One region of the Paenibacillus sp. AN1007 genome, then DNA from elsewhere that is predicted to be linked to it. Evidence: riboswitches for the same ligand, from Rfam matches in the RefSeq annotation. Region 1 holds a riboswitch; each other region holds the start of a gene.

Region 1 (10,315 bases):
ATGCACTTCGGAAGCTGAAGTTAACACCTTTGGTACGAGACGATGATGGCAGTACGGACGGATTGATTCGTGAGTTCGGCTCGCATGATCTCTCAGGTAAAAAGGTGATGCTGCAGCTGCACGGAGAAACGGCCCCCAAGCTGGTCCACTGGCTGGAAGAGCAGGGAGCCGTCGTACGCCAAGTGCTGCCTTATCGTCACGTACCACCGGAAGAAGCTGCGTTGAAGCAGCTTTTGGATGAAGTCCTTCGGCATGAGCTGCATGCCGTAGCTTTTACAAGTGGTCCGCAAGTTCGATTTTTAACGGAATATGCCGCTTCTCAAGGAAAGCTGGAGCAGATGCTGAAGGCCTTCAGGGAAGGTGTAGTTCCGGCTTCCGTCGGTAAAGTGACCGCAAATGCGATGCGTGAGGAAGGCATTGAAGCACTCGTTGTACCGGAGGAAGAGAAGATGGGTGCACTTATTGTTGAACTGGGGCGTTATTTTGCTGCTAATCCGGTTGGTGTCCGGGGGGAGTCTTAGAGGGAGCTCTGGCGGGAATGAGTTGAGAGCAGCAGCGTATACGGAGGCAGGAAGGCACGTCAGATCACTGGATGAAGAAAACGTAAACGCGTGGAGAGTTAACGCTGCAGGAAAAAACAGAAGCTTGTTATACAGGATACATAAAGGTTCTGGTCCGTTTGGCGGATCAGGATCTTTTTTCATTTTTATCCGAAAATCAAGATATGGACAATATTCATTATCGTGGACATTTTTTCCTGACCGATGGTATGATGAAATCAATATGAAAGCAGCAAGGTGCTCTTGCGTAAAGCAAGAGGTAACAGGGAATCGGGTGCAAGTCCCGAGCGGTCCCGCCACTGTAATGGTGAAGCGCTTTTCAATAAACGTCACTCGGAAAACGGGGAAGACAGAAAAGAAAGCTGATGATCCAAAGCCAGGAGACCTACCTTGCATGTGTCACCAAACCCTTCGCGGAAAGGAGTGGTGTACGATAAATTCGGAAAGGGACAAACATCAGTTTGTCCTGAAAGGCCTTATATGGGCTGTTTTGGTCGTGTGTACCTCCTTTTTTGGGGGATTCATGCGTTCGTTTCCTGAGTTTAAGTACATGCGTATCTCATCCGTGAACAGGATGAGATTTTTTTGTTTTTCGGACAGCAAACAGCTTCAGGATCAGGCGAAAAATGAGGAGTACCATCAGCATGAAGTCAGGAATACCGCATATCACGGGGAACTTGCTGCCTGTAATCAAGAGAGGAAGTTCTTATCAATAAAGTTAACATTTTAGATAAATAGGCTGAGATGTAAACCGCGTGACGAGTGGAATGAGGGAGGAAGAGATATGCAAAAGCAAGGCAAACTGCTGATTATCGGGTTCGGCCCGGGTGCGATGGAGCATATAACGAAACGGGCACTGGATGCACTGCAGGAAAGCGAGGTTATTATCGGATACAACACTTATGTGGATCTGATTCGCCCACTGCTGAATGGACAAGCCATTGTACGTACGGGCATGACCGAGGAAGTCAGCCGGGCACAGGAAGCGGTGAGACAGGCGGAAGCAGGTAACATTGTGGCCGTAATCTCCAGTGGAGATGCAGGGGTATACGGCATGGCTGGACTTGTCTACGAGGTTCTGATGGAGCAGGGCTGGAAGCCGGACACAGGCGTAGCCGTTGAGGTTATTCCCGGCGTGTCAGCTGTTCAGTCCTGCGCTTCCCTGCTGGGTGCACCCGTAATGCACGATGCGTGTACGATCAGTCTCAGCGACCATTTGACACCATGGGATACGATTATTCGCCGGGTTGAAGCGGCAGCAGCGGCTGATTTTGTCATTGCTCTGTACAATCCCCGCAGTGGACGCCGTACACGCCAGATTGTGGAGACGCAGGAGATGCTGCTTCGTTACCGTGATCCCAAGACACCGGTGGGTCTGGTCAAAAGTGCGTATCGGGAACGTCAGGATGTGGTCCTGACGACACTGGAAGATATGCTGCATCACGATATCGGTATGTTGACTACCGTAATTATCGGCAATTCCTCAACCATGATGTACGAAGGACTCATGGTCACTCCGCGCGGATATCAGCGGAAGTATACGCTGAACTCCGCGGAACAGCCGCTCAGACCTCATGAGCGGCTGCGCACCGAAGCCGAGCCATGGTCGCTCGGCGCACAAGAAGCCCGCGCTGCCGCCTCCGGCGAGGCAGCGGGCGATAGCGCGGCCCGCGATGCGCAGGCCGCGCTAACGGCGGAGCCAGCCCTGCACGGCGCGAGCGCCGGAGCGGGCACGGCTCCGCAAGGGCAGCCGCCCGCTGGTGCATGGGCGGCGACCCCGCCTGCAGCAAGCCCGGCGCGCGGTGCCGGCACCGCCGTGCTTGCTGCATCGCGGTCCGTGCCCGCGGCGGCAGAAGCCGCACCGCGCGCCGCTGCTGCTGCGCCGCGTGCCGGCGCTGCCGAGCTTGCTGCCGAGGCGCTGACGCGGCTCGCGGCAGGCGGTGCGCTCGGGGGCGAAGCGGCAGGCCGCTGGCTGGACGCGGCGGCGTCAGGCCCGGCGGCCGTGGCGGCGCATCGCGCTGACGGCGCTCGGCGGTTGGCACCCCAGCTCGGCCCGTGCCGGGACGCAAGGCGCCGCTCTTCGAGGTCGGCGTAGCGCCCGGCGTGGGCAACAAAAAGTTCACCGCCGTCCAGATGGCCCTGCTGGCGCAGTGCGCAAGCGAGGACGGCGAGCTGGAGTATACGCCGGAGCACCAGATCATTCTGAGGGTGCCGACGTTTGAACCGGATGCGCTGGTGGAGCAGCTGCGTGCAGCGAATTTTATCGTTGTTCCCATCGGTGATGTCATCAAGGTCAAAGCCTGTGATTTCTGCAATCTGGAGAAAGATGATGCCGTTCCGATGGCTAACCATCTTCAGGACGTGATTGGCGGATTATCTGCTCCGAAGGAAACCAGTGTAGCGCTGAACGGTTGCGGTATGGCTTGTTACGGCGCGGTGCTGGAGGATATTGGTATCGTTTACCGCAAAGGCGGATACGATCTGTTCCTTGGCGGCAAAAAGTTTGGGCGCAACGCACATCCGGCCCAACCTGTAGCCGAGGGTATTCCCGGTGATGAAATTGGCGGCATCGTAGAACGCATCGTGGCGGAGTACAAGGCAAAGGGCCATCCGAACGAGCGCTTTCACAAGTTTTTCAAACGTGTAGGGGTTATTCAGGGCTTCCGCCATGTGGATGCACCAGTCACCGTCGAAGTGAATCCGGTATGCGGAGATTAAGTGAACGAAGATAGATGATACAGGTCGATCAAACGCGCTGCCGATCCTTGATCAGACTGAATCGCGGCCTATAGCGCTAACGATTCTCAGAAGCCTTATATCGCGGAAAAGGGCATGTTTGAAAATGTAACGATCCGTAGGAACGCTATTTCATTAAAACCCAGCCCAAGTTGGTGTAAAAGGCATCATTTTGGTGAAATAACGTCTCCTGAGATCGTTAGAATTCCAGCGAGTATAAATTACTCCAAATAACGTTATCTGGGATCGTTAGCGCCGAGTTGTGAGCGTAGTAGGCATTAAGTAAGTGAGATGGTTAGCGTGTGGTTGATGTTGATAGATGATGGTTACATGAAAAATCTGATCTGTGGATCGGACAGCGGAGGAGATAAGAAGATGGATGCCATTTTGTTGGTGGGACACGGGAGCCGTGATCCTGAGGGAAACCGTGAGTTAAAGGAGTTTGCGCGTGGGGTTGCCGAGCAGGCACCAGAGAACACGCTGGTGGAGACCTGTTTTCTGGAGTTAACGAGACCGAGTATTGCTGATGGTGTGACAGCTTGTGTAGACAGAGGTGCGACGCGTGTTGTACTGGTGCCGATCATTTTGTTTGCAGCCGGTCATGCCAAGATTGACATTCCGAATGCCATTGACCGTGCCAAAGCACGTTATCCTCAGGTGCAGTTTATATACGGACGCCCGATTGGCGTACATGAAAAAGTGGTGCAGATTATGCAAACTCGCCTGCAGGAGGCACAGCCTGTGCGGGCTGCAGCTCAAGGTGAAGGTGAAACAGATACAGCAGCTGCAGTAGCCGCTCCGCCTGCTGCGTTGAGCGTAACGGATGAAGAGACAGCCGTGCTTGTGTTGGGACGGGGGAGCAGTGACCCGGATGCGAACAGTGACTTTTTCAAAATGACCCGTATGCTGTGGGAGAAGCTTCCGTATAGATGGGCGGAAAGCAGTTTTATCGGGGTTACCCAGCCTTCTTTCCCGGATGGCTTGGAGCGCTGCCTGCTGCTTGGTGCGAAAAAAATTATTGTCATGCCGTACTTCCTCTTTACCGGTGTGCTGATTAAACGCATTGACGAGATGACGGCTGAATTTGCAGCTGCACATCCAGACATTCAGGTCGAAATTGGTGGTTATTTCGGTTTCCATCCAAAGTTGGTCGAGCTTGTGCTGGAGCGTGCTCACGAGGGATTGTACGGGCGTGTGGCAGCGAACTGCGACAACTGCCAATTCCGACTTGAAGCGGCCAAACACCATCATCACCATCACGACCACGACCATGGGCATGACCACGATGAACATGATCATCACCATCATGATCACGATCACCACCACGAAGATCAACATGTCCACAGTCATGATGAGCATACTCATCACAACCATGACCATAGTCACGACCACGAACATGAGCATACAGAACAGGGTTCCGTCCACCATGAGGCATCGCTTGATTTCCATCATGACCATGATGGAGAGATGCACCACACACATCACGAGCGTGAGGTCAACCGGAACAGCGGGCAGCGGGCAGCGCAGGAGCCCGTTCATGTACAGCCAGATACGTCCTCTGTTCACGCACAGGCCGCAGCGGCTTCAGAGCAGGTGAAGCATTCATGATTTTCATGTTGTGCGGCACCAGTGATGCACGGGAACTTGCGCTTCAAATCCGGCAGCAGGGCTATGACGTATTAACCTCCGTTGTGACGGATAGCGCGGCCCAAAGTCTGGCGGAAGCCGGACTGTCTGTGCGGACAGGCCGATTGACGGTAGAGGCGATGGTGCAGCTGATCCGTGAAAAAAACACCTCTGTCTTTGTGGATGCAAGTCATCCTTTTGCCGAAGAAGCACATGCGAATGCTATGGAAGCCGCGAAACAGGCGGGCATCCCTTACATTCGTTACGAACGAACCGGGCTTGTTTACGATGACCATGAACTACTGCATGTCGTGTCATCTTATGATGAAGCAGCGCTCAAAGCCAAAGAGCTGAAAGGTTCCGTGATGCTGACAACAGGCAGCAAAACGCTGCAAATCTTCACCAAGCACCTGCTCGGTGATCCGGATATACGACTTGTTGCACGCATGCTCCCCCGTCTCGACAATATGGAGAAATGCGCTGAGCTGGGCGTAGAGCAGCGCAATATTATTGCGATGCAGGGACCCTTTTCCCGAGAAATGAACGAAGCACTGTACAAGCACTATGCAGCAACGGTGATGGTTACCAAGGAAAGCGGCAAAACCGGGGCCGTGGACGAGAAAATCCAGTCTGCACTGGAACTGGGGATTCATGTTGTGCTGATCTCACGTCCAGAGGCGGAGTTTGGCACGGTATTTGATCACTATGACGGTATACTAAACGAGCTGAACGAGATGCTGAGGCAGTCATTTCTCCGATAGGCCTAATTTGAATAGTGCAGCTTTGAAGTGCCTGATAGAAAGCAGCAGACTCGGATGTAATGTTCGTTTCGTAATTTATTTCAGGCCGTGTTTCAAATCAATATTTGACAAGGAGTGATTGAGTCGATGGACTTCAAAACGGAGTTTAAACCGCTGACCGTGCAGCCGCAGGAGATTGAGGGTAAAAGTTTTGAAATGATTACGGAGGAACTGGGCGAGCACCCGTTTACCGATGAGCAGTACCCAGTCGTACAGCGTGTCATTCACGCTTCGGCTGATTTCGAGCTGGGCCGCAGCATGGTATTTCACCCTGACGCGATCCAGGCAGGTATCACCGCGCTGCGCGCAGGCCAATCGGTTATTGCTGACGTGCAGATGATTCAGGCGGGTGTGAGCAAGGACCGTATTCGCGGATTTGGCGGCGATGTGCATGTGCATATTTCCGACCCGGACGTGATGGAAGAGGCGAAACGTCTCAACACCACTCGTGCCATCATCTCGACGCGCAAAGCAACCCAAATGTATGAGGGGGGCATCTACGCCATCGGTAACGCACCCACCGCGCTGCTGGAGCTGATTCGTCTTGTTAAAGAGGGCGAGGCCAAGCCAGGGCTGATTATCGGCATGCCGGTAGGTTTTGTATCCGCTGCCGAGTCGAAGGACGAGCTGCGCAAGCTGGACATTCCGTTCATCACCAACATCGGCCGCAAAGGCGGCAGTACAATCGTTGTGGCTGCCCTTAACGCGATCTCGTTGATGGCTGTGAAGACATAGATCTGTGTGGGAGTAATAAGGAGGTTTGCCTCGATCGACCAGTGAGGTCGAAAGAAATCTAACTGATCTGATTTAAGTCTGGTTAGCGAGCCGTGCCGAATCCTAATGAGAACTGGAATAGTCTTCACGAAGGGCTATGTCCGAATCTGTTAAAGTCCAGCAACTTCTAACGATCACCAGGAAGCTTATTTTGCGTAAAATCAGCCTTTTGAAATTGTAACGATCCTGAGGGACGTTATTTGGCTGAAACTCGTCCAGAAGTGCCGAAAATGACCCATTATTGGTGAAATAGCGTCTCCTGAGATCGTTAGAAATCCAGCGAGGTCAAATTAGTCCAAATAACGTCATCTGTGATCGTTAGCGCGTACTTGTGGCATGGGCGGATCTTATGTAACTGAGATGGTTTGCGTGCGTGCCATTAGTAGGTATAGGTCTAGTCCAGCAACTTCTAATAATTTCCAATGGTTAGCGCCCAGTTACTAGCGTCATATTTGCTGAGTACACCGAGAAATTGATTAACCAACAATTCATACAAGACTAACCATCAATCCATAATCAACAATCAACATGAACCATCAGTAAATATAAGCGCACGAACAAACAAGCAAATCAAAGGACGGGAGGTTCAAAGCCATGGAAAAGAAGCGCATGAAAAGCGGAGAAGTACCAGACCCCGACAAACCGATGCGTTCCGGCTTTACGACGGGGGCGTGTGCGACAGCGGTTGCTAAAGGAGCAACGCAGCTCCTGTTAACGGGACATATCCCTGTGCAAGCCGTGGTTTCCTTGCCCGCCGGCTTTGACCACTCGTTCGAGCTGATCGAGCAGGGACTGATGGCGGACGGCACGGCAACCTGTGCCACGATCAAAGATGCCGGGGACGACCCGGACGCTACCCATTTGGCGAAGATCATCGCACATGTGTCCTGGAAGGACGAGCCGGGGGTGGAGCTGGATGGAGGCATCGGTGTGGGTCGCGTCACGAAGCCCGGTCTTCCCGTGCCTGTAGGCGAAGCGGCGATCAATCCCGTGCCGCGCCGTATGATTACCGAAGCGGTGACTCAGGTCCTGACTGAACATGGTACTGCCAGAGGGGTGCGGGTGGTGATCAGCGTACCGGACGGCGAAGAGATTGCGAAGAAAACGCTCAATGCACGGCTTGGCATTCTTGGAGGCATCTCCATTTTGGGCACACGAGGCGTGGTCGTTCCGTTCTCTACTTCGGCATACAAAGCCAGTGTGGTGCAGGCCATTTCCGTTGCGCAGGCTTCGGGGTGTCAGCACATTGTGCTGACAACAGGCGGCAGCAGTGAGAAGTATGCCATGAAAATGATGCCTGAACTGCCGGAGGAAGCCTTTATTCAAATGGGTGACTTTGTTGGCTTTGCGATCAAACACGGGAAACGGCTCGGCATGAAACGCATCAGTCTGGTCGGGATGCCGGGTAAATTTGCCAAAGTCGCGCAAGGGGTCATGATGGTGCATTCCAAAAGTGCGCCGGTGGATTTTGGATTTCTTGCGTCCGTGGCTCGCGAGACCGGGGCTGGCGATGAACTGGCGCAAGCGATCGAGGAAGCCAACACGGCGACTCAGGTGGCGGATATGATGACCGAAGCGGGATACTTGCCTTATTTTGAGAAGTTATGCCTGTACGCCTGTCAGCACTGTTTGGAACATGCGGGCGGCGGCGTAACGGTGGAAGTGGTGCTTGTCACTATGAAAGGAATGGAACTGGGGAGGGCGGAAATCAGTGAACTCGAACACAACAACTGGAGCAAAGAATCGTAACATCCGCATTATTGGCGTGGGCGAAGAGGGTGCAGCCGGACTTACGGCAGACAGCCTGAATCTCATTCAGGAGGCAGATGTGCTGGTAGGAGGCGAGCGCCTGCTGCAATTTTTCCCGGCGTTTGCGGGAGAGAAGCTGGTGATTAAGAGCAGTTTGAACGACCTCGTTATGAAAATAAAAGCGCTGCGGGACTCGCACAACATCGTTGTGCTTGCCTCGGGAGACCCGCTGTTTTACGGCATCGCCGGGTATTTCGCACGTAAACTCGGCCCGGATCAGCTGGACATCCGGCCTAATCTCAGTTCGCTGCAGCTGGCGTTCGCAAGGCTTGGCGAGAGCTGGCATGACGCCGTGCTCGAAAGCGTGCACGGCCGCCCGCTCAAAGGCCTCGCCCAGCGCATCGATGGCAAAGCCAAAATCGCGCTGCTCACGGACGAGCATAACAGCCCCGCTGCGATCGGGGCATACCTGCAGCAGTTCGGCATGACCGAGTATGATGCCTACGCTGCAGAAAACCTGGGCGCGGCAGATGAGCGTGCCCGCCATTACACCCTGGACGAGCTGGCAGCGGCTGAGTGCAGCCCGCTGAACGTCGTCATTTTGCTGCGCCGCAAGGATGCACCGGCGCCGCGCAAAGGCTTCGGGTTTGCCGATGAGGAATTCCATCAGCGCAAACCCGAAAAGGGCCTCATCACCAAGCGTGAAGTCCGCGCGTTCAGCTTATCCGAGCTGAACCTGGGCGAGGACAGCATCGTGTGGGATATCGGCGCAGGCTCAGGTTCGGTGGCGGTGGAGTGCACCCGGCTGGCGCCGCGGGGGCAGGTCTTCGCCATCGAAAAGAACGAAGGTGACCTCGTGAACATCGAGGCCAACCGCATCAAATTCCGGACGGATTTTACCGTCCTTCATGCCAAAGCACCAGCGGGGCTGGACGAACTGCCGGATCCCGATGCGGTGTTCATTGGCGGCAGCGGCGGTGAACTCGCGCAGCTGATCGCCCTATGTGCGTCCCGCCTGCGCCCTGAGGGACGCATCGTGGTGAATGCAGCGACCATCGAAACGCTGCATGACAGCATGAAGGCGATGCGCGATGCAGGCATGGACGCCTCCGTGACCTTGCTGCAGACGGCGCGGAGCAAGCCGATCCTGAACATGACCCGTTTTGACGGACTGAATCCAATCTATGTTATTACAGGACAATATACAGCTGCAGGAGAAGCGGAAACGGTAAACGGAGCAGAGTAGCTCGACAGGGAAAGAAAAAGGGGGAGAACCGCATTAGCACAACAACAGGAAATATCACAAGTGACGCATCAAGTTTCACAGGAACCGATTCGGAAAGTGCTGCAGCAAGTGCAGCAGCAGGCGAGACGGTGACTGCAGCCGGAGGGGACGCAGCTGTAAGCACAACTGTGAAAACGACTGCCGGAGAGGTGTCACCATCGGCTTTGCCAGAACCATCGCAAGCGGGCAAAACGATTGGCACACTGTATGGCGTTGGCGTCGGGCCGGGAGACCCGGAGCTGATTACGGTCAAAGCATACCGGATGATTCGCGAATGCCCGGTGGTCGCCTACCCGAAGAAACGCAAAGGCGGTAAATCCTATGCCCACGAGATCGTGGAATTATATGTGAATCCAGAGGAGAAAGAGATGCTGGGGCTGATCTTTCCGATGACCAAAGACCCGGTTGTGCTTGAACGGGAATGGGGCAAAACCGTGGAAGCATGCTGGGAAGCTTTAAAGGAAGGCAAAGATGTAGCGTTTGTGACAGAAGGTGATCCGAACTTATACAGTACATTTATCCACCTTGCACGCCTCATGCGTGAACTGCATCCTGAAGTTCCGATCAGCTCGATTCCGGGCATATCCTCCGTTCTTGGTGCGGCGGCTGCACTCGATATTCATCTGGCAGATGGCGACGAGCAGGTCGGCATTATTCCGGCGACGGCGGACAAAGAAGCGATGCGGCAGGCGATTGAGCATCACGATACGATTGTGTTTATTAAAGTAGCGAAGGTATTGGACCCGATGCTGGAGCTGCTGGACGAGATGGGACTTGGGGGCAAA
Region 2 (10,315 bases), 860 kb from region 1:
CTGTTAAAAAAGGGCCAGCCAGCGTATGCTCCCGTGTATGACTTCACCATAGATAACCGCGCTGCAGGCGAAACAATTGAGCTTGCACCGAACCACATCGTTATTGTCGAAGGGCTGCATGTGCTGATTGATGAGCATCTTCGTACACTGCTGGACATCAAGGTATTTGTAGATACGGATTCCGATGTACGTATTCTGCGCAGAGTACTGCGTGACATGGAGGAGCGTGGACGCTCGATTCAATCCGTGTACAAACAGTACCTCGAAACGGTCAAACCGATGCATGATGCGTTTATCGAGCCATCTAAAAAGTATGCCGATATCATCATCCCTGAGGGCGGACATAACGAAGTAGGGATTCAGATGCTGTCCATTCTTACCGAGAAATATCTCACTGGAGAGAACTGGAACAGATCTTAATCCGCTGCAGCATATTCTTTCGGAACATTTCTTCGGAAATGTCATCAAAGCTTCTCATCCAAACATTCCAACGAAAATCCAGATTACGATACAGCGTAATCTGGATTTTTATGTTCTTACAGCTTTACGTCATATATACTAAATACCATATTGAGTTGAAAGGAGTTTACCTTAATGGCTGCTTTTGAAGATTTTATGCAGCATGACATTCGAGTAGGTACCGTAGTGGAGGCCGAACCCTTCCTGAAAGCTCGCATTCCTGCAATCAAAATGATAATTGATTTTGGGCCGCTGGGTCTGAAGCGTTCCAGTGCCCAGATTACCGAGCGCTATACACCTGACATGATGATTGGCAAACAGGTCGTGGCTGTCGTTAATTTCCCGCCAAGACGAATTGCCGGCTTCCTCTCCGAAGTCCTTGTGCTGGGCGGTGTACCCCGCGAAGGCGATGTCGTCCTGCTTTCCCCGGATCATCCGCTGCCGAACGGAACACCCGTTGCCTGACTATCATGAAACATGCCGTAAACAAAAGGGTTATCTGGAGTGAATGAATTTGCCTGATCCACTCACTCCAGATAACCCCGTTTCCGTATAATGAACTTAGATGCTCTCCGCCAGAACCACCACACGTTCTCGCTTCTGCATTTCATCCTTCAGCTTTCGTAAGGACAACGCCGAGGACATCAGACTTCTCGTGTAGGAATGATTCGCCGAACTGCTCAACCTTGCACTGTCCACAACCTCCACTACTTTCCCTTGATGCATGACTGCAATGCGATCACTTACCTGCTGCACCACAGCAAGATCATGTGATATGAAGATGGAGGAAACTCCTGTCTCCCTGCGCAGCTCCATGAGCAGATCCAGAATCTGCTGCTGGATCGAAACGTCCAGTGCAGAGGTAGCCTCGTCAAAAATAATAATCTCGGGCCTTACACCAATTGCACGGGCGATCACAGCCCGCTGCTGCTGCCCGCCGCTTAATTCATGCGGGTATTTATCCGCATCGGATGCAGATAACCCGACTCGTTCCAAGAGCTTGCGTGTCTCCTGAACGGCCTGCGGGCCTTTCATTAATTTATAATTCAAGAGAGGTTCACAGATGAACATGCCTATCTTCATACGTGGGTTAAAGATCATCGACGGATCCTGAAAGACCATCTGAATCTGTTTACGCATCTGGCGCAGCTTCTCACCTCTCAAACGGGTGATCTCCTGCTGACGATACCAAATCTCCCCTGAATTCACATGCTCCAGCTGCGTCACACATTTGGCCAAGGAGCTTTTGCCGCTCCCGCTCTGCCCGACAATGCCCAGACATTCCCCGGGATATACTGCCAGATTCACGTTTTGCAATGCCTGAACAGCCTGCTGTCCTTTCAATTCGTACGTTTTGCATACGCTGTTCAATCTCAGAATCGGTGATTTGTCATCGGTCATGTACATTCCCCTCCAGTTCGGGTACAGCCTGCAGCAGCTTGCGCGTATACGCATGAACCGGATTCGATATGACATGCAGCGTATCATCCAGTTCCACCAATCTGCCGTCTAACATCACACCGATGCGGTCTGCCATATGGGCTGCAACAGCAATGTTATGTGTCACCAGTATCATGCTGGTTCCCTTTTCAATACAAAGCTTCTTTAATTGCTTCATGACTTCATTTTGAGTCGTAACATCCAACGCACTTGTCGGTTCATCCGCCAGCAGCAGTTCCGGCTCCAGCGCAGCAGCCATCGCAATCGCTGCCCGCTGCTTCATACCACCACTGAGCTGCGAAGCATATGAACGCATAACTTGTTCTGGATTATCCAGCCCCACATGGGCAAGCGCGCGGACAGCCAGGGCCTGAGCCGCTTTCCGGGACATTGGAAGATGGGCACGAATTGCCTCTACGTACTGACTCCCGATGCTTTGAATCGGATTCAGATAGGAACCCGTATCCTGAAATACCGTCGCAATTCGTTTCCCGCGCATCCCCTGCCAATGCTGCTGTGAGCCGCGCAGCAGCACCCGATCCCCGAAAGTAATCTCTCCTTCCTTGTACTGCCCGCCCACAGGCAGTAGGCCCAGTAAAGCCCGAATCAGGGTGGACTTCCCGCTGCCGCTTTCACCTACAATACCTATGATCTCTCCCTGCCTCATGGAAAACGATACTTCCCGCAAAGACGGAGCCGCTTCCTTGTAGCTCACAGACAGATTTTTCACTTCAAGAAGAGATGCTGTTACTGCACGCGGCGGCATCATCACTGCTCAACCTTGATATTGCGATCCAGCAGATAAAAGTCGATCGGGTACATCGCCGCGCCCTTGACATTGCTTTTGCTGACAATATTAATCGGCGTGTATGTCAAAAACATATAAGCGGCATCGTCCAAAATCAGCTGCTGGGCTTCCGCTGCTAGAGCATATCTCTTCTCCACATCAAACTCTGAGTGAAGTCCCTCAATGAGCTGATCCAACTTCGGATTGCTGTATCCACCCACATTCCACTCCGCACCTGTCTTGAAATAAAAGTCTAGAATATACTGCGGATCACCCGTGATGCCTGTGTTAATGCTCGTTAGGGCTAAATCATAATTTCCGCTCTTCTGATGATCGGTGAGATCCTCATACGAGGTCAGCTCCAGACCAACGCCAATCTCTTTCAGTTGAGACTGCATCGCAGCCGCCACAACGGAATCTGACTCGTACGCTGCATTGAGAATGAGCTGCAGCGACAGCTTTTCCCCATCTTTTTCCCGTATACTGTCTCCATCCGTATCCTTATATCCAGCTTCATCCAGCAATTGTTTGGCCTTATCCGGTTCATAATTGTATCCTTTGAGCTTGTCGTACCCAAAAGGCAAAGCAGAGGTAAATGGTCCTTTGGCTGCTTGTCCACCTACCAGCGTATTCGCATACCTCTCGCGATCGATTCCGTAAGAGATCGCACGGCGAACCTTCGGATCACTCAGCAGCGGATGGCTGGTGTTAAACCATACAAACTGAGTACGAAGACTGGGTATTTCATCAATAGTGTATTGTGATGTGTCCTGAAAAAGAGACATATTGCTGCGTCCTATATTACTTGCTGCATCAATCTCGCCTGATTGAAGTGCCAGTGCACGTGTGCTGTCATCCTTGATGTATTTCAGCGTCATCGTGTCCAGATCGGCCGCACCGCCCCAGTACCCATCGTATTTCTTAACCTGAATCTCCTGGTCAGGTGTATATCCTGTAACCATGAACGGCCCGGTAGCTATCGGCGCACTTTTGAATTTCGATGTATCTGCACTCGTATCCACAATAATGAAAAGCGGCTCAGCAATATTGCCCAGCAGTGAGGCATCCGGCTGCGTTGTTTTGATCGTCAGATCCTGCCCTTTGGCAGCCATTGATGCAATCGGCAGTGTCGATTGACCTCTCTCGTTCAGCGAGATGGATCGTTCGATTGATTTTTTCACCGCATCAGCAGTCACCGGATTGCCATTATGAAATGTTACCCCGTCACGAATATGAAAATGCCAGGTCGTATCGTCAACCCGATCCCACTTGTCTGCGAGTTTGGGCACCATCTTCATGTGTTCATCAAACTGAATCAGCGTCTCTCCTATTGCGGCCCGTGTCAGCGTCCAGCCGTTCCACTCTTCCGCAGGGTCCAGGCTGCTGCCCAGCCAGAACAAGGCAATATTTAGATGAGACTTATTCCCTGCAGCACCTGAGATGCTCGCATCTGTATCTGATGATTTTTCCGCAGCATTCGATGATGTCGAAGCCGATGAATTTTTGCCGCTGCCGCAAGCGGTGAGCACCATAATGACCATCATAGACATAAGAGCAAACAGCCACTTTCGTTGAACATTCCTCATCCTTCACAATCCCTTCAGTTAACCTGTATTTTTCTTGGGATCGAGCACATCTCGCAGACTGTCTCCCAGCAAATTAAAAATGATAACCGTACTGAATATCGCAACCCCCGGATAAATTAACAACCATGGCGCGGTCTGCAGATACCTTCTGCCTTCATTTAACATCGCTCCCCACTCCGGGTCAGGCGGCTGTGCACCAAGTCCCAGGAAAGAAAGTCCCGAGATGGACAGCATCATGCCGCCCACGTCCATCATCGCCATCACGATCAGGGGAGGCAGCATGTTAGGCAGGATCGTTCTGCCAATGATCTGAATCTTACGCGCACCGCTGAAAGCGGCAGCAGTGACGAATTCTTTTTGCTGAAGAGAAATGACCAAGCTTCGGGCCATGCGTGCATACTTTGCCCACCAGACCACCGAGAGTGCCGCTACGGTATTTAACAATCCTGGGCCCAACATGCCTACCACGGCAATTGCAAAAATCAATCCCGGAAACGCCATCAATGTATCACACAGCCGCATAAGCACCGTGTCCACCACTCCCCGGACAAAACCTGCAATTACACCAACCACTGCACCCAAACTGAAGACGATCCCAATCATCACAAACGTAAGCAGCAGTGAAGTCCTTGCTCCGTACAGAAGTCGAGACAGGACACATCGTCCGAGCTGATCCGTCCCAAGTGGATATTCGGGGCTGGACGGCTGCAGCACTTTGGCAAAATTCGTGGCGAGTGGATCATGCGGAGCCAGCAGTGGGGCAATCAGAGCCAGAATGATCCAGCTCCCGGCCAGAGACAGCACAAATACAAAGCTGCGGCGTTGTGTCAGCCATGCTCGAATTGCTGCGCTCATCTAAATGTCCACATCCAATCGAATGCGCGGATCACGCAGATGTGTCCATAGATCAACAAGCAGATTCAGCGTAACGTAGATGATCGCCATCCAGATCACATATCCCTGTATCAAAGGATAGTCTCGTGTAAAAATCGCATCCACTGCCATCTGTCCCACCCCCGGCCATACGAATAAACTTTCGACTATGGCTGCTCCGCCGAGCAGTGCACCTGTTGTCATACCCAGAAGGGTCACTATCGGCAGCAGTGAATTCGGCAAAATATGGCGCCATATGATGATTGACTCCTTCACACCTCTTGCCCTCGCCCCCATGACGTAATTCTGACTGGTCTCCTCCAGCATCGCTGCACGAATCTGCCGACTGTACTGCGCAATCAGCGGAATGGCCAGCGTGACCGCAGGCAGGATCAGACTGTTCCAGCCGGAACTGCCCATGACGGGCAGCAGCTTCAGCTGCACCCCAAACACCAGCATCAGAAGCATACCCAGCCAGAAGCTTGGCATGGACAAACCGGCAAAGGAAAATAGACGAATCATATAATCCAGCCATTGATTTCGCCGTACAGCCGAGATGATTCCCAGCGGAAAAGAGATCAATATCACCAGAAGCATGGCACTTCCCGTTAAACGGAGTGTTGCCGGAAGACGCGCCAGCAGCACCTCCATTACCGGACGGTCATACTTATATGACGTACCAAAGTCTCCGGTGACCACCTGCGCAAGCCACGTTCCATACCGAACCAGAAACGGCTTGTCCAATCCCAGTTCCACTCTCACTTGTCTGACCAACTCATCCGAAGGTGTGATTCCAGTGGACATCAGCATCAGTCTGGCGGGATCGCCAGGGGAAAGATAGGTTAATAGAAATGTCAGGAAGGTAATGCCAAACAGAACGGCAACCAGTTGTAATAATCGTTTAACGATATATCTGCCCAATGAAAAACGTCCTTCCCGATGTATTGCGCATATCTTTATGTCCATTCAATCCAAAAAGACGCCCTTCTCCGTTACACGGAATGAGGACGTCTTAAATAAACAGATTTTCAGAAAAAATCATGCTCTTTAAACACCTTCCTATCTCCCGTAGGGTACTGCTGTGTTTGTCAAACCTGGCAGGTCTCCTGGCTTCAGCATCATCACCATAGCAGCTCCTTCCCGATCTTCCCAAGATCAGTGGATATGCTGCCTGACTCCTCTGTTACAGTGGCGGGACCGCGCCGGCATCACACCGGACTTCCCTTTTAAGCTTCTGTCCAAGCGGACAGAGCACCAAGTTCCACGTATTTAATTCAGCTTAATGTTGTTATCTGCTGCACTTCTGTATCAGTATAGCGGCATACGGAATAATGTTCAAAACTTTTCTTTCAATATTGAAATTGATAAATGCGGCTAATCTCGCACTCGCGAACCCTTCGGCGATATGCCTGTCACACGTTTGAACATTTTGGAAAAGAGCAGCGGGTCGGTGTATCCAACGGAGTGGGCTACTTCACTCACGGACAGCATCGGGTTGCGCAGCAGCTCCGCTGCACGATTCATGCGATACTCCAGGAAAAAGGCCTGCAGTGACTTGCCATATCGCTCTTTGAACAATCCTGATAAATAGGTTCGATCCAGCCCGACAGCCTGTGCGATATCCAGAATTGAGGTGCGCTGGCTGTACCTGTTCTCCATAAACTGCACAGCCTGCCGAATATAAGTTTCTTTGGGCGAAAGAAGCGGGCTTTCTTCCTCTTTAATCGGTGCGGATGCAATTAACGCTGCCATAAGTCGGTATAACAAACTTTGATGCATCACATCTCCTCCTGGAAGTTGGCTCGTTCCTGCTCTAAGCATTTCATCATACAGCGCTGCCATGGTATTCGGTTCATGAGCAGTAAACACCGGATGGGCCTCGCTTAACTGTGCACGCTGCATAAAGGCTTTTGCCTGTACACCTCTGAAGCCAAACCATGAATATGTCCATGGCTCCTCTGCATCGGCCTCATAATGGATAACTGTGTCGGGTAATATGAGAAATCCTTGGCCCTCACTCAGATGATATTTCCGATCATCCATATACACCGTGCCATGGCCTTCATGAATGTAATGCACAATATAGGAATCACGTACCCCCGGTCCCCAATAATGGGCAGGATCACATGCCTCCCATCCATAAAATAATAAGACCAGCTCCATCTGTGTCCAGCCCGCAGAAACGACATTCATTTCAATTTTCCGGCTCATGTTAACCTCCTTTCGACGTTGATGATCAACTATCTTAAATGAAACCTGGATAGTCCCCACTTGTATTCACACTAAATTATAACAGGTGAAAAACGCAAATTATTCATGAAAACGAAAACATAAATGGGATTATGCCATGTTTGGGAGGGGTTGAACCATAGTGATATGAGCCTGTTCGGCCTATAGTTGGGGTACAACATTTTTTCGGGAAGGATGAACATGGGATGAATAAAATTACGTTTCTTGGTGCGGGCAGCACCGTTTTTGTTAAAAATGTATTAGGTGATGTCATGATGACGGAGGCTCTGCAGGATTTTGAACTGGCCTTGTTTGATATTGATGCCGAGCGTCTCGGCGACTCCGAGCGCTTGTTAACCAGCTTGGCCCAATCGCTGGGCAGCCGCTGTTCCGTGAAGACATATCATGACCGCAAGGAAGCGCTGCGCGGAGCCAAATATGTAATTAATGCAATTCAAGTCGGCGGATATGACCCGTGTACGATCACCGATTTTGAAATTCCGAAGAAATACGGCCTGCGTCAAACGATTGCCGATACCCTCGGCATTGGCGGCATCTTCCGCAACCTGCGCACCATCCCGGTGATGCTGGACTTCGCCAAGGATATGCAGGAAGTATGCCCGGATGCCTGGTTCCTGAACTATACGAATCCGATGGCTGTGCTTACTAATGTTATGAACGTGCATGGCGGGATCAAAACGGTAGGACTGTGCCACAGTGTGCAGGTCTGCGTACCCCATCTCTTCGATGCGCTGGGGATCGATCAGACAGGTGTTATCGCCAAGATTGCTGGTATTAACCATATGGCATGGCTGCTGGAGGTTACAAAAGATGGACAGGATCTCTATCCTGAGATCAAACGACTTGCGAGACAAAAGCAGCAGGAAACCCATGACGATATGGTACGTTATGAACTGATGCACCGTTTTGGTTACTACGTAACCGAGTCCTCCGAGCATAACGCGGAGTATCACCCGTATTTTATCAAACGTAACTACCCTGAACTGATCGAACGCTTCAACATTCCGCTGGATGAGTATCCGCGCCGCTGTGTAAACCAGATTGCAGAGTGGAAGGAGATGCGGGAGAAGCTGTTCGCAAGCGAAAATATTCAGCATACCCGCAGCCGCGAATATGCTTCACATATTATGGAAGCCATGGAGACAGATCGACCGTACAAGATCGGCGGAAATGTCATGAATAACGGACTCATCACTAATCTGCCGCGTGAAGCATGTGTCGAAGTTCCTTGTCTGGTTGATGGTTCCGGTATCAGCCCAACATACATTGGCGACCTGCCGCCGCAGCTGGCAGCACTGAACCGCACCAACATCAACACGCAACTGCTCACCATTGAAGCCGCAATGACGGGTAAAAAAGAGCATATCTACCATGCAGCTATGCTTGATCCACACACGGCAGCTGAACTTTCCATGGACGACATCGTGTCCATGTGCGACGATTTGATTGAAGCCCACGGCGACTGGCTGCCCAAATTCTCATAATATAAAAATCGAGCACCGTTCCTTTAGAATGTTAAAGGGACGGTGCTCTTTGAATTTATTTTAAGAAGACCATGAACTTTTTCGCCGTACTTTACCGAGATCCCTGAAACGTATACATCGCACTGTACTGTCCTCACTGAAACTTGTAACATACTGCTACTCCGCAGGCAGCAGAAAGCGATATCCGATGCCTGGTTCTGTCTGGATATAGATTGGGCGGGTGGGGTCTTCTTTTAACTTTTTACGCAAATGGCCCACATAAATCCGCAGATAGTGACTGTCTGATTCATGATGCTGTGCACCCCATACCTGCTGCAGAAGCTGACGCTGGGTAATAATTTTACCCGCATTGGAGGCAAGCACCTTCAGCATCTCATATTCCGTCGGCGTTAACTTGACCTGCTCCCCGTCCAGTTCAACCTGTCTGAGAGCCAAATCAATTACCAATGAACCGAAGCGCAGAACCGGTTCATCGGTTGTTTTGGCCACATGCCGCAGCGCCACCCGGATTCGGGCCACCAGTTCACCCATGCCAAACGGCTTGGTCACATAATCATCTGCGCCACCATCCAGTGCAGCAATTTTATCCGCTTCCTGATCCTTCGCTGTAAGCACAATGATCGGCACCTGTGACCATTCCCTTATCCGGTGAAGTACGTCCATGCCGGACATTCCTGGTAAACCGAGATCGAGTATGATCAAATCAGGATGCATGATGCTTGCCTGCATAATTCCGTCCTCCCCATCAGCACACTCGTAATGCTCATACTGGTGAGCCTGAAGAGTCACTTTTAACAGTTTGCGAATCTGCGGCTCATCGTCAATCACCAGAATACGAGCTCCTGATGCGTCGTTCATCTATTCTCCAACCTCTCCTTGCCCTGAACAGGAACACGGCAATTCTTCTGTTCCCTCAGGCAGTTCTATACGTATTCTCGTTCCCCCATCCGGATTTGCCTCAGCTTGAATTGTACCTCCGTGAACTTCCACGATACCTTTGCAGATGGCAAGCCCCAATCCGGTTCCCGTAATATGCTGCGTGGATGGAGAACGATAAAACTTATCGAAAATGCGAGCGCGCTCCGGCTCCGGAATGCCGATCCCCTGGTCATCTACGATGAAGGTCAGGGAAGCTTGATTTCTTTCCTTCTTAACCTGAATAGTAACCCTGCTCTCATTGGGTGAATACTTAACCGCGTTGCTGACGATGTTTACAAGCACCTGTTCCAAGAGCACTTCATCTCCGTAATAAAATACAGGTTCCTCCGGCAGCTGCACCGCAATCTCATGATGAAGGCTGAATTCCCTCACCTTCATCAGTACAATGCTGATCATATCCCCTACGTCACACCATTTGCGATTCAACTGCAGCATGCCGCTCTCCAGCCGTACCATCCCCAGCAGGTTGGTCACCAGACGATTCATACGCAGTGCGC
Region 3 (10,315 bases), 2.2 Mb from region 1:
ACCTGTTCCGGTTCACGGCATTCCGTCACACCCATATGAATTTCGTATCCGTTAACAGGTACGGATAATCCCCCGTCCAGCTTCCCTTTATATAACCGGATAGGATGATTGGAGTGTACATAACCGGAGGCCCTGACCGTATGTTTATGCTGAAGAAAGGTTGTTGATAACGGCAGCCTGCCCAGGCCTACCGCTTCCTGAGCCTGATCAGCCTCGACAGCGTAGGGATCAGTCAAATGCTCGCCCAGCATCTGATATCCGCCGCATATGCCCACAAGCTGCACATGCTGGCGTTCTGCCTGATAAGCAATCGCTTGTTCCAATCCGGATTCCCGCACGAAATTCAGGTCGCCGATGGTATCCTTCGTGCCTGGTAAAATAACAACATCCGGGCTGCCCAGTTCCTCCGGCGAGGTTACGTAGCGCACATTTACGTCCGGTTCACGGGATAGCGCATCGAAATCCGTAAAATTGGAGATGCGCGGGTAACGGATTACCGCGATATCCAGTTCGCTCTGTTCCCTTTTGCCATGACGCAGGGAGTCCAGCACTACCGAATCCTCTGCCTCGATCTGAATATCTCTTATGTATGGCAGCACACCCAGGACAGGAATGCCCGTCCGCTCTTCAAGCCAGTCCAGACCCGGCTGCAGCAGAGATAGGTCTCCTCTGAACTTGTTGATAATAAATCCCTTAACACGCGCCGCTTCATGGGGTTCCAATAGTTCCAGCGTACCTACGATGGAAGCAAATACACCCCCGCGGTCAATGTCAGAGATCAGAATAACCGGTGCATCGGCCCAGCCTGCCAGATTCATGTTGACGATGTCCCTATCCTTCAGATTAATCTCGGCCGGACTGCCTGCTCCCTCCATTAGTATGATGTCATATGTATCACGCAAACGGTTCAAGGCATCCATGACCGTCTGCTTTGCTTCAGGCAGGAAGTGCTGACGATAATCCGAAGCACTCATCTGGGCAAAAGGTACGCCATGCACCACAATCTGTGAATGCATATCCCGTACGGGTTTGATTAAGATTGGATTCATATCGGTTGTTGCTTCTATACCGCAGGCTTCAGCCTGCGCCCCCTGCGCCCGGCCGATCTCCTTGCCGTCTTCGGTGACATAGGAATTCAGGGCCATGTTCTGTGATTTGAACGGGGCAGGTTGAAATCCATCCTGCTTGAAAATCCGGCAAAGCGCCGTTGTGATTACACTTTTACCAACATCGGAAGCCGTTCCCTGCAGCATAAGTACAGCTGCTGGTTGTTTCCCCTGATCTTTCACGCCTGCTCCCCCTGTCTTTCGTGCGATTAACCTGCTGCATAACAAGAATGCTTAATGAATCACAACTAGAGCCAGAAGAGTCCTTGAAGTACGCTTAACACCGTCAACAGGGCAGCTTCCAGCAGTTCATTCATCGCACCATATGTATCTCCGGTGAGGCCTCCGAGCCTTGCACTAATTCGTACCGCCACGAAACGCCCGATGTAATAACACGCCACAGGCACTAGAATCACCGATGTTACGGGATACAGCCACCATGGCAGTGATCCAAACCCGCTGATCGCAGCATCGGCAATAGCCGTATCGGGCTTGAACATCCATACGGCAGCAATCGTCAAGACCCCTGCAATCAGCGAAAGTCCGGCAGCAGCGCTTCGTGCACGCTGCACTTCTCTCCGCTCGCCAAGCCCTTTGAACAGAACGGCCAGTCCGTCATCCCCGCGTGCATTGGGCCAAGCCGACATGGCATAAACCATGAACCATCGGCTCCAAATCATGGGCAGCAGCAGCAGTGCGCCGTAATACCAGCTGCCGCGCGCAATAAAGTCCGCGATCAATGCGGCCTTCATCATAAGCAGCAGCACACAGGCAATGACACCCATAGCGCCAACCCGGCTGTCCTTCATAATCTCCAGCATTCGCTCACGGCTTCGATAACTGAGCAGCCCGTCTGCCGTATCCATCCATCCGTCAAGATGCAGTCCCCCGGTAAGCCAGACCCACACCGTTAAGGCGAGAACGGCTGCCGGGAAGGCGGGAAGAAGCAAACCGCTCAGCGCCGCTGCAAGCCAGACGCATAGACCGATTGCAGCGCCCACCAGCGGGTAGTACACTACACTTTCGCGCAGCAGCGGTGGTGCAAAATCAAGCTGCATTTTCACAGGAAAACGTGAGAGAAATTGAAAAGCGGCAGCGGCGGCATATTGCTGCTGCGGAACATCTGAGCGTCCTGTGCCTTCCTTCATAAGCGATACTCCTTGCTCTTTAATTCGATTGCGATGCCCACCGTTACAAGAAATACTTCACGGCAGATTGCCGCAATTCGCTGATTAAGTACACCTGCCAAATCACGATAAACCCGGCCCAATTTGTATTCTGGCACAATCCCGTCACCCACTTCATTGGTAACCAGCACAAGCAGACCTGGATACGTTCGAATCGCTTCAACCAGCGCATCCAGATGACCCTGCAGCACATGGCTATCGTCCTGCTCGTGTGCTAACAGAATATTCGTCAGCCATAGTGTCAGACAGTCCACCAGTATCGTAGGTGCAGAAGTACCGGTATGTCCTTCACCCATGCGGTTAATGAGCGCAGGCAGGGCCAGCGGCTCCTCCATCGTACGCCAGAGATAACCGGAGTCTTCACGCTGCTGCTGATGCATAGCAATACGTTCACGCATTTCGTCATCATACGCCTGAGCTGTTGCTACATACCATGCCTCTGAGGAACGCTGCATGCAGAGACGCTCGGCAAACGAACTTTTACCGCTGCGGGCCCCTCCTGTGACCAATACACTCATCGGGAGCCATCTCCCAGCACGGATGACGCCGATGAAACAGCCGGATCGGCAGCAGCTGCTGAAGCCTGATTTGCTCCATCCGAAACCCCTGCGCTGGTGAAGGTAGCCATCTCATTCAGAAGAAGGCATGCGGCATCAATCAGATGCAGGCTGAGCACGCCGCCAGTTCCCTCTCCAAGACGCATGTCCAGGTCCAGCATCGGTTTCAGTTCCAGTTCACGCAGCAGTGCCGCATGCCCATTCTCATGTGAAGTGTGCGACGCGATCATGTATGCCGTGCTCAGAGGAGCAAGCTGTCTCGCAATCAGCGCTGCAGCCGTAGAGATGAAACCATCCACTACAACCGGACAGCGGTGTGCCGCTGATGCAAGAATAACGCCGGTAAGTCCGGCAATCTCCAATCCGCCCACTTTACAGAGTACATCCAATGCATCATCAGGATTTGGTGTGTTTATGCTCAGAGCCTGACTTATAACGGCAGCTTTGCGCAGCACTCCCGCATCATCCAACCCTGTCCCTCTCCCTACAGCAGCAGCGGGTTCAGTCCCTGTGAGCGCACTCATCACTGCAGCGCTCGCAGTGGTATTGCCAATTCCCATCTCTCCAGTCACAAACAGCTGTGTGCCTTTTGCCACCTCTTCCGCAACCACATCCACGCCTGCAAGAATGGCCTGAATCGCCTCATCCCGGGTCATTGCTGCCTCTTGGGCCATATTGGCAGTGCCTTTACGAATTTTGCGAGAGAGCAGGTCTGCGTGTTCAAGGTCAGCATTTACACCAATATCGACACAGATGACTTCTGCTCTGGCGTGACGTGCAAGCACATTAACGGCAGCGCCTCCCGCCAGAAAGTTCATGACCATCTGAGGAGTAACTTCGGCTGGAAAAGCACTTATCCCTTCTGCCACCACACCGTGATCCGCAGCCATCACGACAACCGCTCTGCGATCAAAGCGCGGACGCACACTGCCTGTCATACCCGCCAGTCGAATGACAAGGTCCTCCAGTTTGCCAAGACTGCCTGGCGGTTTCGTCAGCACATCTACATGAGCAGACGTTTCCGCTGCAATGTTTTGGTCAGGAGGTGCAATTTTGTTCAATAGCTGTCCCAACACCTGTTCATTCTTCATACAACGAGCACTTCCTTTTTTAAAATAGAGGTTCTCCTGCCTTATTTAAAGCGTATCCCGCCGCAGCAGCAGTTGAGGTACGGCATGATCCGGATGGGACACCATCGCAGGTTTAACGCGAAAAATCTCTTCTATCTGCTCCCCCGTCATCAAGCTTCGAGGAGCACCCATCCCTGCTATTTCGCCTTCTCTCAAAGCCAGAATCTGATCGCAGAACAAGGCAGCCAGATTTAGATCATGCAGTACGGCAGCAATGGTAATACAGCTCTTCTGCCGCCATGCAGCTAATAACTCCATGAATTGTAATTGATATTTGATGTCCAGAAATGTGGTGGGTTCGTCCAGCAGCAGCAGACGCGGCTCTTGTGCCATAACCTTGGCCAGCGCTACCCGCTGCCTCTGCCCACCGCTTAGGGAATCCAGCGGCCGCTCCGCTAGTTCCATCAGTCCCAGTTCTTCAAGCACCCGGTCCACAACTCGGGCCCCATCTGCCGATTCCCTGCCCAGCCAGTTCTGGTAGGGGTATCGCCCCATCTCTACGACATCACGCACAGAATAGGAAATTGCCGGCAGACCATCCTGCTGCAGAACCGCGATCATACGTGACAGATCCTTGCGGCTGTACGAAGTGATATCTTGGCCGTCAATACGGATCTGACCTTCACTTAGCGATTCCGTTCCAGCTATAAGCTGGAGCAGTGTCGACTTTCCGCTTCCGTTCGGGCCGACAACTCCCCACCATTCTCCTTCTTTAATCTGCCAGTCTACATCATGTAAGGCCCGATGATCACCGTACTTTTTGCCAGCACCTGTAACCGATACCCATGTTTTTGTTTTACCGACAGTCTTTCCGTTATCCCCGGTTAAAGCACGCTGTGCATTACTGCTTAAATCCGATTGAGACAACAACCCCGGAGACGGTTGTTGGCCTTGTTGATTGTGCTTCCACCCTTTACTCACGGGACCATCCCCTTCCGCAGCTTCTTGTTCCGGTGCAGCAGATAAGCGAAGAACGGAGCACCTACAAAAGCCGTCACGACACCCAACGGTATCTCGGTTGGTGCCAGCAGAGAGCGGGCAATCGTGTCCGCCCATACCATAAAGATCGCACCGCCAATTGCAGATAGCGGCACCAGCAGTCGGTAGTCCGGCCCTACCAGCAGCCGAAGCATATGCGGAATGACCAGTCCAACGAAGCCAATGACGCCGGAGACGGAGACTGCCCCGGCTGTGAGCAGCGTACCCACAGCAAGTACAGACAGCTTGAGTCTGTCCACGCCAACCCCGATATGTGCCGCCTGACGTTCACCCAGCGCCAGTACATTTAGGGAACGTGCACGGCTCCACAGAAAGATCAGACCCAGCAGGAAATACGGGAAAAGGATGGCCGTATACGACCACCCGCGCAGTGCCAGACTTCCCATCGTCCAGTATATAATTTCATTGATTGTCTGCTTGGACATGGTCGACAGGAAGGAAACGACCGCACCCAGAAAGCTCTGCATAACAACACCTGCCAGAATCAGGCTGTGTGTCGGTATTTTGCGTCCTTCACGAGCCAGCGTCATGACGAACCACAGCGTCATGGCCCCGGTCAGAAAAGCAACCAGCGGCAGCGTCCAGATTCCGATCAGGGCATACTGCAGTCCGAAGAAAATCAGGAAAGCCGCCCCCACCGAAGCTCCTGAGGATACCCCTAGTGTAAAAGGATCTGCCAGCGGATTGCGCAGCACTCCTTGAAAGCCCGCGCCTGCAATGGCCAGCGAAGCTCCAACGAGCACCGCAAGCAGCACACGTGGAAAGCGCACCTTCCAGATAATCTGTTCGGCAGCCCTGCTCCAATCAGGTGTGATCCAGTCGCCCACCCACGGCATTTTGTGAATGAGAATACCGGCAATGTCCCGGATGGGCAGCGCCACCGAACCAATGCCCGTGCAGATGAGCACGGTAAGCATCAGCAGCCCTATACCTATCGTTCCGTACAGGATCAGCTTTTTGCTCATTTGAACAGATCAGGATAGATCGCTTTGGCTACTTCTTTTAATCCTTGAGTTACACGTGGGCCCGGACGGCTCAGCAAGTTGGCATCCAATCCGACCACATTATTGTTTTTTACGGCTGTGATTTGATCCCAGCCGCTGCGCGATTTGATAATCTGATCCAGCGTTTTGGAGTTTTCGTCAATTACATCGTTTGCGTATAGAATAACATCCGGATTAGCGGCGATTACATTTTCCTCGTTAATCTGATACCAGCTCTCTTTGTCCGCAGCAATATTGGTGCCTCCAGCTGTCGTGATCAGTTCATCCATGAACTCACCTTTACCTACGGTCCAGCCTGGAGAGAACTCAACATATACTTTCTTTTTCTCTTCCGGCTTCACGGCTTTGACCGCTTCTGTTACGTTCGTTACATCCTGCTTCATCTGTGTGATCAGTTTCTGAGCCTGCTCCTGATGATCTGTAATTTTACCAAACGTTTCGATATTGTTCATTACATCGTCGATGGATTTAGGATCGGTTTTGAAAATGGTGATCCCCAAATCACGCAGCTTTTTCACTGCATCTTCACTCAACGAAATACCTCCGAATACGATATCCGCATCAGCGGCAATAACCGACTCTTCATTGGGTTTGTTAATCCCGCCCATTTTCGCTTTTGCTTTCGCCGCTTCCGGGTAGTCATCGTAATCCGATACCCCTATAATCTGCTCGTCCAGGCCAAGCGCAAACAATGACTCCGTTTCAGCCGGAGATACCGAGACAATTTTGGATGGTGCCTTTTCAAAAGTAAAAGACTCACCTGTTGCATCGGTAACCGTCAGCGGATATTGTGTTTTCAGATCGGTTTGCGTTTGTTCCTGTGACTGCTCTTGTGCAGGCTGCTGTGTGCTGCCCGCTCCTTCTTTGGTTGCTGCATTACCGCATCCGGCGAGCGCCAGTGCCAGCATCGCTGCGCTCAACAGTGACGTGAGTGCTTTCCAGTTCTTAATCATTAATTTAAACTCCCCTTCTCTATCTGTACTATTGTTGTTACATAATACCTCAATCTTAATGCTCTACCCCATCTTGGTGTGTTCCGATGAAACGAAAATGAAGATGTGTACACGTTTAACGGAGAGTGCAGAACCAATTTGGAGAAACGAAGTGCTCGCCTGCAGCTTTCTGTAAGAAAGCTGCATCGAAAGCATACGCCTATCACCGGATTTTTCCCTTTGAATAAGGGAATCAAAAAAATCTAGGGATAATAACAATCGGAAAATGGTACTGCACTCGGAGTGGCCCCGTGTAACATACTATTTTTCATCACATCGTGTACAACAAGAAAAATCCCTAATCCTCACATAAGGATCAGGGATGACGTCTCGCATATGGCAGTCTGTATATGTGCAGCAGGAAGCGCTCACGCACAGAATGGCCCGAAACGTTGTCCTTTCCTCGAAGGAACACCGGCTTGTACGTCCAGGGCTGGTAATCTGACTTACAGGATGGCTCCTGTTTCACAGTGGCGGGACCGTGCTGGATTTACACCAGCTTCCCCATTTACCCTTGTGCACATCATGACTTGTCTTTGCTCATCATGAACATCTGCTTCACACGCGGGACCCTTGGTCGTTAATGATGGTTAATCCATGTGACCGATAGATGCAGTTAGCTCCGCACGAATCACATCAGCTCAGGCCTTGCAGCCTATCACACCAATATGCTCGTACCGAGTCACACTTCTGTTGTGATTATAGGGTATATTGCACCGCCTTACAAGCCGATAGACGGAAAATTCACACGGCTGCCAAGCCAGCGGTTCCCCTGCTTTTCAATGTATACCTGAATCGCCTGTCCCGGGATCACATGTGTATCCCAGAATCCAACACCTTCAATAAGACGGGACAGCATGTAACGGATGACTCCGCCATGTGTCACAATCAATGTTCTATGTGAAGTCCGGCCTGACCAGATATGTTCATGCAGAAAAGAATCTATTCGTCCCGCGAATGACGGCCATGCTTCCCCTTCAGGCGGCGCAACCTCCTGCGGTTGATCGATCCAGCGCCGGTAGAGCGGATTATGCTGCAGCTGCTCGTAGGTCAAACCTTCCCATTGTCCAAAATCATTCTCGCGCAGGCGCGCATCCAACTTTGCCTGTGCAGCAGCCTGAGGCGCGGTGTACGCCAAGGTCTGACGACAGCGAAGAAGGTCACTGCAGTATACGGCGTCCCATGTAAGATTGCGGCACTGCCGGCTTAGCAGAGCCAGCTCTTCTTGAGCACCCGGCAGCAGACCAATGTCGGTATGCCCCAGGTATCTTTTTTCCACATTCCACTGGGTTGTTCCATGACGGATCAGTACAATGCTCCGCTTTGACGAAGACTGTTTTGATCCAAACTGTTCTAACTCACCGTGCTGCGATCCATTCTGTTCTGATTCACTAGAGTCTGGATCACTTTGCTCCTGCCCTTCTTTAATTACCACAATAGCGCACCTCCTATTAACCACACACCCATGGTTGCTAAGAAACAAAGGCCCACAAAAGCGCCAGCTGACCAAAACATTAGCCTTGTCGTTCGTACAATATCTTCGGCCTCCATCGGCCGCGCAGCCTCGCCCATATAAGCACGAAACGAGGCAATACCGTGATACACGTTATGTCCGCCCAGCCGAATGCCAAGTGCTCCGGCCACTGCCGATTCGGGAAAACCGCTATTGGGACTGGGATGCAGCCTCGCATCACGGGCAACCATGCGTGCTGCACCTCGGGCATCCAGCCTGAGCACCCGTGCGCCTACAATTAACAGTGCGGCGGTTACGCGCGCAGGAATCCAGTTTGCCCAATCATCCAGACGGGCAGAGGCCCAGCCAAGATGCAGATATTTTTCGTTTTTATAACCAACCATGGAGTCCAGCGTATTGACAGCCCGGTAAGCCATAGCCAGCGGAGCGCCGCCAATGAGCGCATAGAACAGAGGGGACACGATGGCATCAACAATATTTTCCGCGACCGTCTCCACCGTTCCCCGGACCACCTCGGGCTCGTCCAGATGTGCGGTATCACGTCCAACAATCATGCTCAGGGAACGCCGTGCGGCAGGCCAATCCTGCTGTTTCAGATGACGATATACTTCCATTCCTGCGTCTCTTAAACCTTTGGAAGCAATCGTGGTGGCGATCAGAACGATTTCGGCTGCAGCCGCTAAAAGGGGATGAATCTTACCAAGCAGCAGCAAAAGACCCCAGGTGACGGCAAAAGAACCACCTGCAATCAAGATCGGGAACAAGATTCCGGCTTTTTTCAGACCTGCATCTGTGTTCACACGTAATCGAATTACACGCTCCAGAGCCGAGATGGCTTTCCCCATACCGATAACCGGATGCGGAATCCAGCGCGGGTCTCCAATGCATCGGTCTAGTATATACGCCAGAATGATAACCCAAGCCCCCCCCATGCCAATCCAGAACGAGGAAGCCCATAGATGTTCCAATTCCAATGTCATTGCCGTCCTACCCTCTCTTTCCACTGCAGTCCAGCCTGAAGACTTTCGGTCACTGTGTCATACACCAGTCTGCCGATGACCGCCCCCAAAGCCGTTGCTGTACCCGCGTAAGTGTGAAGCGGCTGGATATCGTCCCCGTTCTGACGAACAGCAAGCACAATGGCATCCGTTGTTGTACCTGTGGCAGGCAGTCCGTTCTCCGAATCGGCAATGCCTGCATCCGCAAGCGCTCGAGCTTTGGCCTCCACTGCCGTCTGAACCGCATTGACCATTGCTCCCGAAGTCATCCGGCCGTTGAACCAGAGCATGATATTAATTGTGCCAGGGATATATGGAGCTCTGTTTTGGGTTTGCCCATGGATATCAAAAACAGTTCTCTCCGAACCTGCACGTGCAGCATTCGATACTCCGGCAGTTGTACAGCACAGCAGCCCGAATTCCGAACTTGTAAATTCCTGAATGGAGGTATGCTCCAGCCTAACAGCTGTTAATAATCCGGCACATTGATCGGCCTGTTCCTGCCATTCACGCAGCGCCTGAGCGATATCACGGGGTGGATCATCACAGCGGTAGTGTTTGTCCACATAAATGTTAAAGACGCGATTCAATTCAAGCATCCCGCCGCCATATACTGCGCTGGACAGTGCAGAAGCAGAATGCGGAATCTGTGCTTTGATATGCCGTTCATGCGCAGAGATGTGCAGCCCAGGCCAGGAAGAGGATACATAGACGTTCTCGCCTATTTTTCCATGTGTAAAATAGTTATAAAACGGGAGTGTCATGACCGCTTTCCTCCCTTTCCTTTTTCGGAATGCTGCTTATGGCTCTGCTGACCTGCCTGATCAGAAGATGCCAGACACGCGTCCTGATCCTTGCTCCGCTCAAG

The links. Region 1 has a riboswitch for cobalamin ahead of cobJ (precorrin-3B C(17)-methyltransferase). Riboswitches for the same ligand answer to the same signal wherever they lie in the genome.
Region 2: it holds a riboswitch for cobalamin, as region 1 does, so the genes downstream of both, nikB (nickel ABC transporter permease) here and cobJ (precorrin-3B C(17)-methyltransferase) in region 1, are expected to answer to the same signal.
Region 3: it holds a riboswitch for cobalamin, as region 1 does, so the genes downstream of both, ABXS70_RS18995 (ABC transporter substrate-binding protein) here and cobJ (precorrin-3B C(17)-methyltransferase) in region 1, are expected to answer to the same signal.

Annotation. Positions count from the first base shown of each region.
Region 1 is NZ_CP159992.1:6,364,736-6,375,050, forward strand. It holds gene ABXS70_RS28570 (uroporphyrinogen-III synthase) at 1-521, shown strand, start outside; cobalamin riboswitch at 779-968, shown strand; partial or broken gene cobJ (precorrin-3B C(17)-methyltransferase) at 1,345-3,278, shown strand; gene ABXS70_RS28580 (sirohydrochlorin chelatase) at 3,672-4,904, shown strand; gene cobK (precorrin-6A reductase) at 4,901-5,683, shown strand; gene ABXS70_RS28590 (precorrin-8X methylmutase) at 5,810-6,457, shown strand; gene ABXS70_RS28595 (cobalt-precorrin-5B (C(1))-methyltransferase) at 7,091-8,245, shown strand; gene cbiE (precorrin-6y C5,15-methyltransferase (decarboxylating) subunit CbiE) at 8,208-9,491, shown strand; gene cobI (precorrin-2 C(20)-methyltransferase) at 9,725-10,315, shown strand, end outside.
Region 2 is NZ_CP159992.1:5,500,542-5,510,856, forward strand. It holds gene udk (uridine kinase) at 1-420, shown strand, start outside; gene csaA (chaperone CsaA) at 595-924, shown strand; gene ABXS70_RS24765 (dipeptide/oligopeptide/nickel ABC transporter ATP-binding protein) at 1,021-1,860, opposite strand; gene ABXS70_RS24770 (ABC transporter ATP-binding protein) at 1,850-2,668, opposite strand; gene ABXS70_RS24775 (ABC transporter substrate-binding protein) at 2,668-4,272, opposite strand; gene nikC (nickel transporter permease) at 4,291-5,127, opposite strand; gene nikB (nickel ABC transporter permease) at 5,128-6,066, opposite strand; cobalamin riboswitch at 6,224-6,419, opposite strand; gene ABXS70_RS24790 (AraC family transcriptional regulator) at 6,520-7,356, opposite strand; gene ABXS70_RS24795 (alpha-glucosidase/alpha-galactosidase) at 7,581-8,879, shown strand; gene ABXS70_RS24800 (response regulator) at 9,036-9,737, opposite strand; gene ABXS70_RS24805 (ATP-binding protein) at 9,738-10,315, opposite strand, start outside.
Region 3 is NZ_CP159992.1:4,205,477-4,215,791, forward strand. It holds gene ABXS70_RS18965 (cobyric acid synthase) at 1-1,253, opposite strand, end outside; gene cobS (adenosylcobinamide-GDP ribazoletransferase) at 1,355-2,254, opposite strand; gene cobU (bifunctional adenosylcobinamide kinase/adenosylcobinamide-phosphate guanylyltransferase) at 2,251-2,811, opposite strand; gene cobT (nicotinate-nucleotide--dimethylbenzimidazole phosphoribosyltransferase) at 2,808-3,941, opposite strand; gene ABXS70_RS18985 (ABC transporter ATP-binding protein) at 3,987-4,901, opposite strand; gene ABXS70_RS18990 (iron ABC transporter permease) at 4,898-5,944, opposite strand; gene ABXS70_RS18995 (ABC transporter substrate-binding protein) at 5,941-6,936, opposite strand; cobalamin riboswitch at 7,389-7,518, opposite strand; gene ABXS70_RS19000 (histidine phosphatase family protein) at 7,697-8,410, opposite strand; gene cbiB (adenosylcobinamide-phosphate synthase CbiB) at 8,404-9,381, opposite strand; gene ABXS70_RS19010 (adenosylcobinamide amidohydrolase) at 9,426-10,211, opposite strand; gene cobD (threonine-phosphate decarboxylase CobD) at 10,208-10,315, opposite strand, start outside.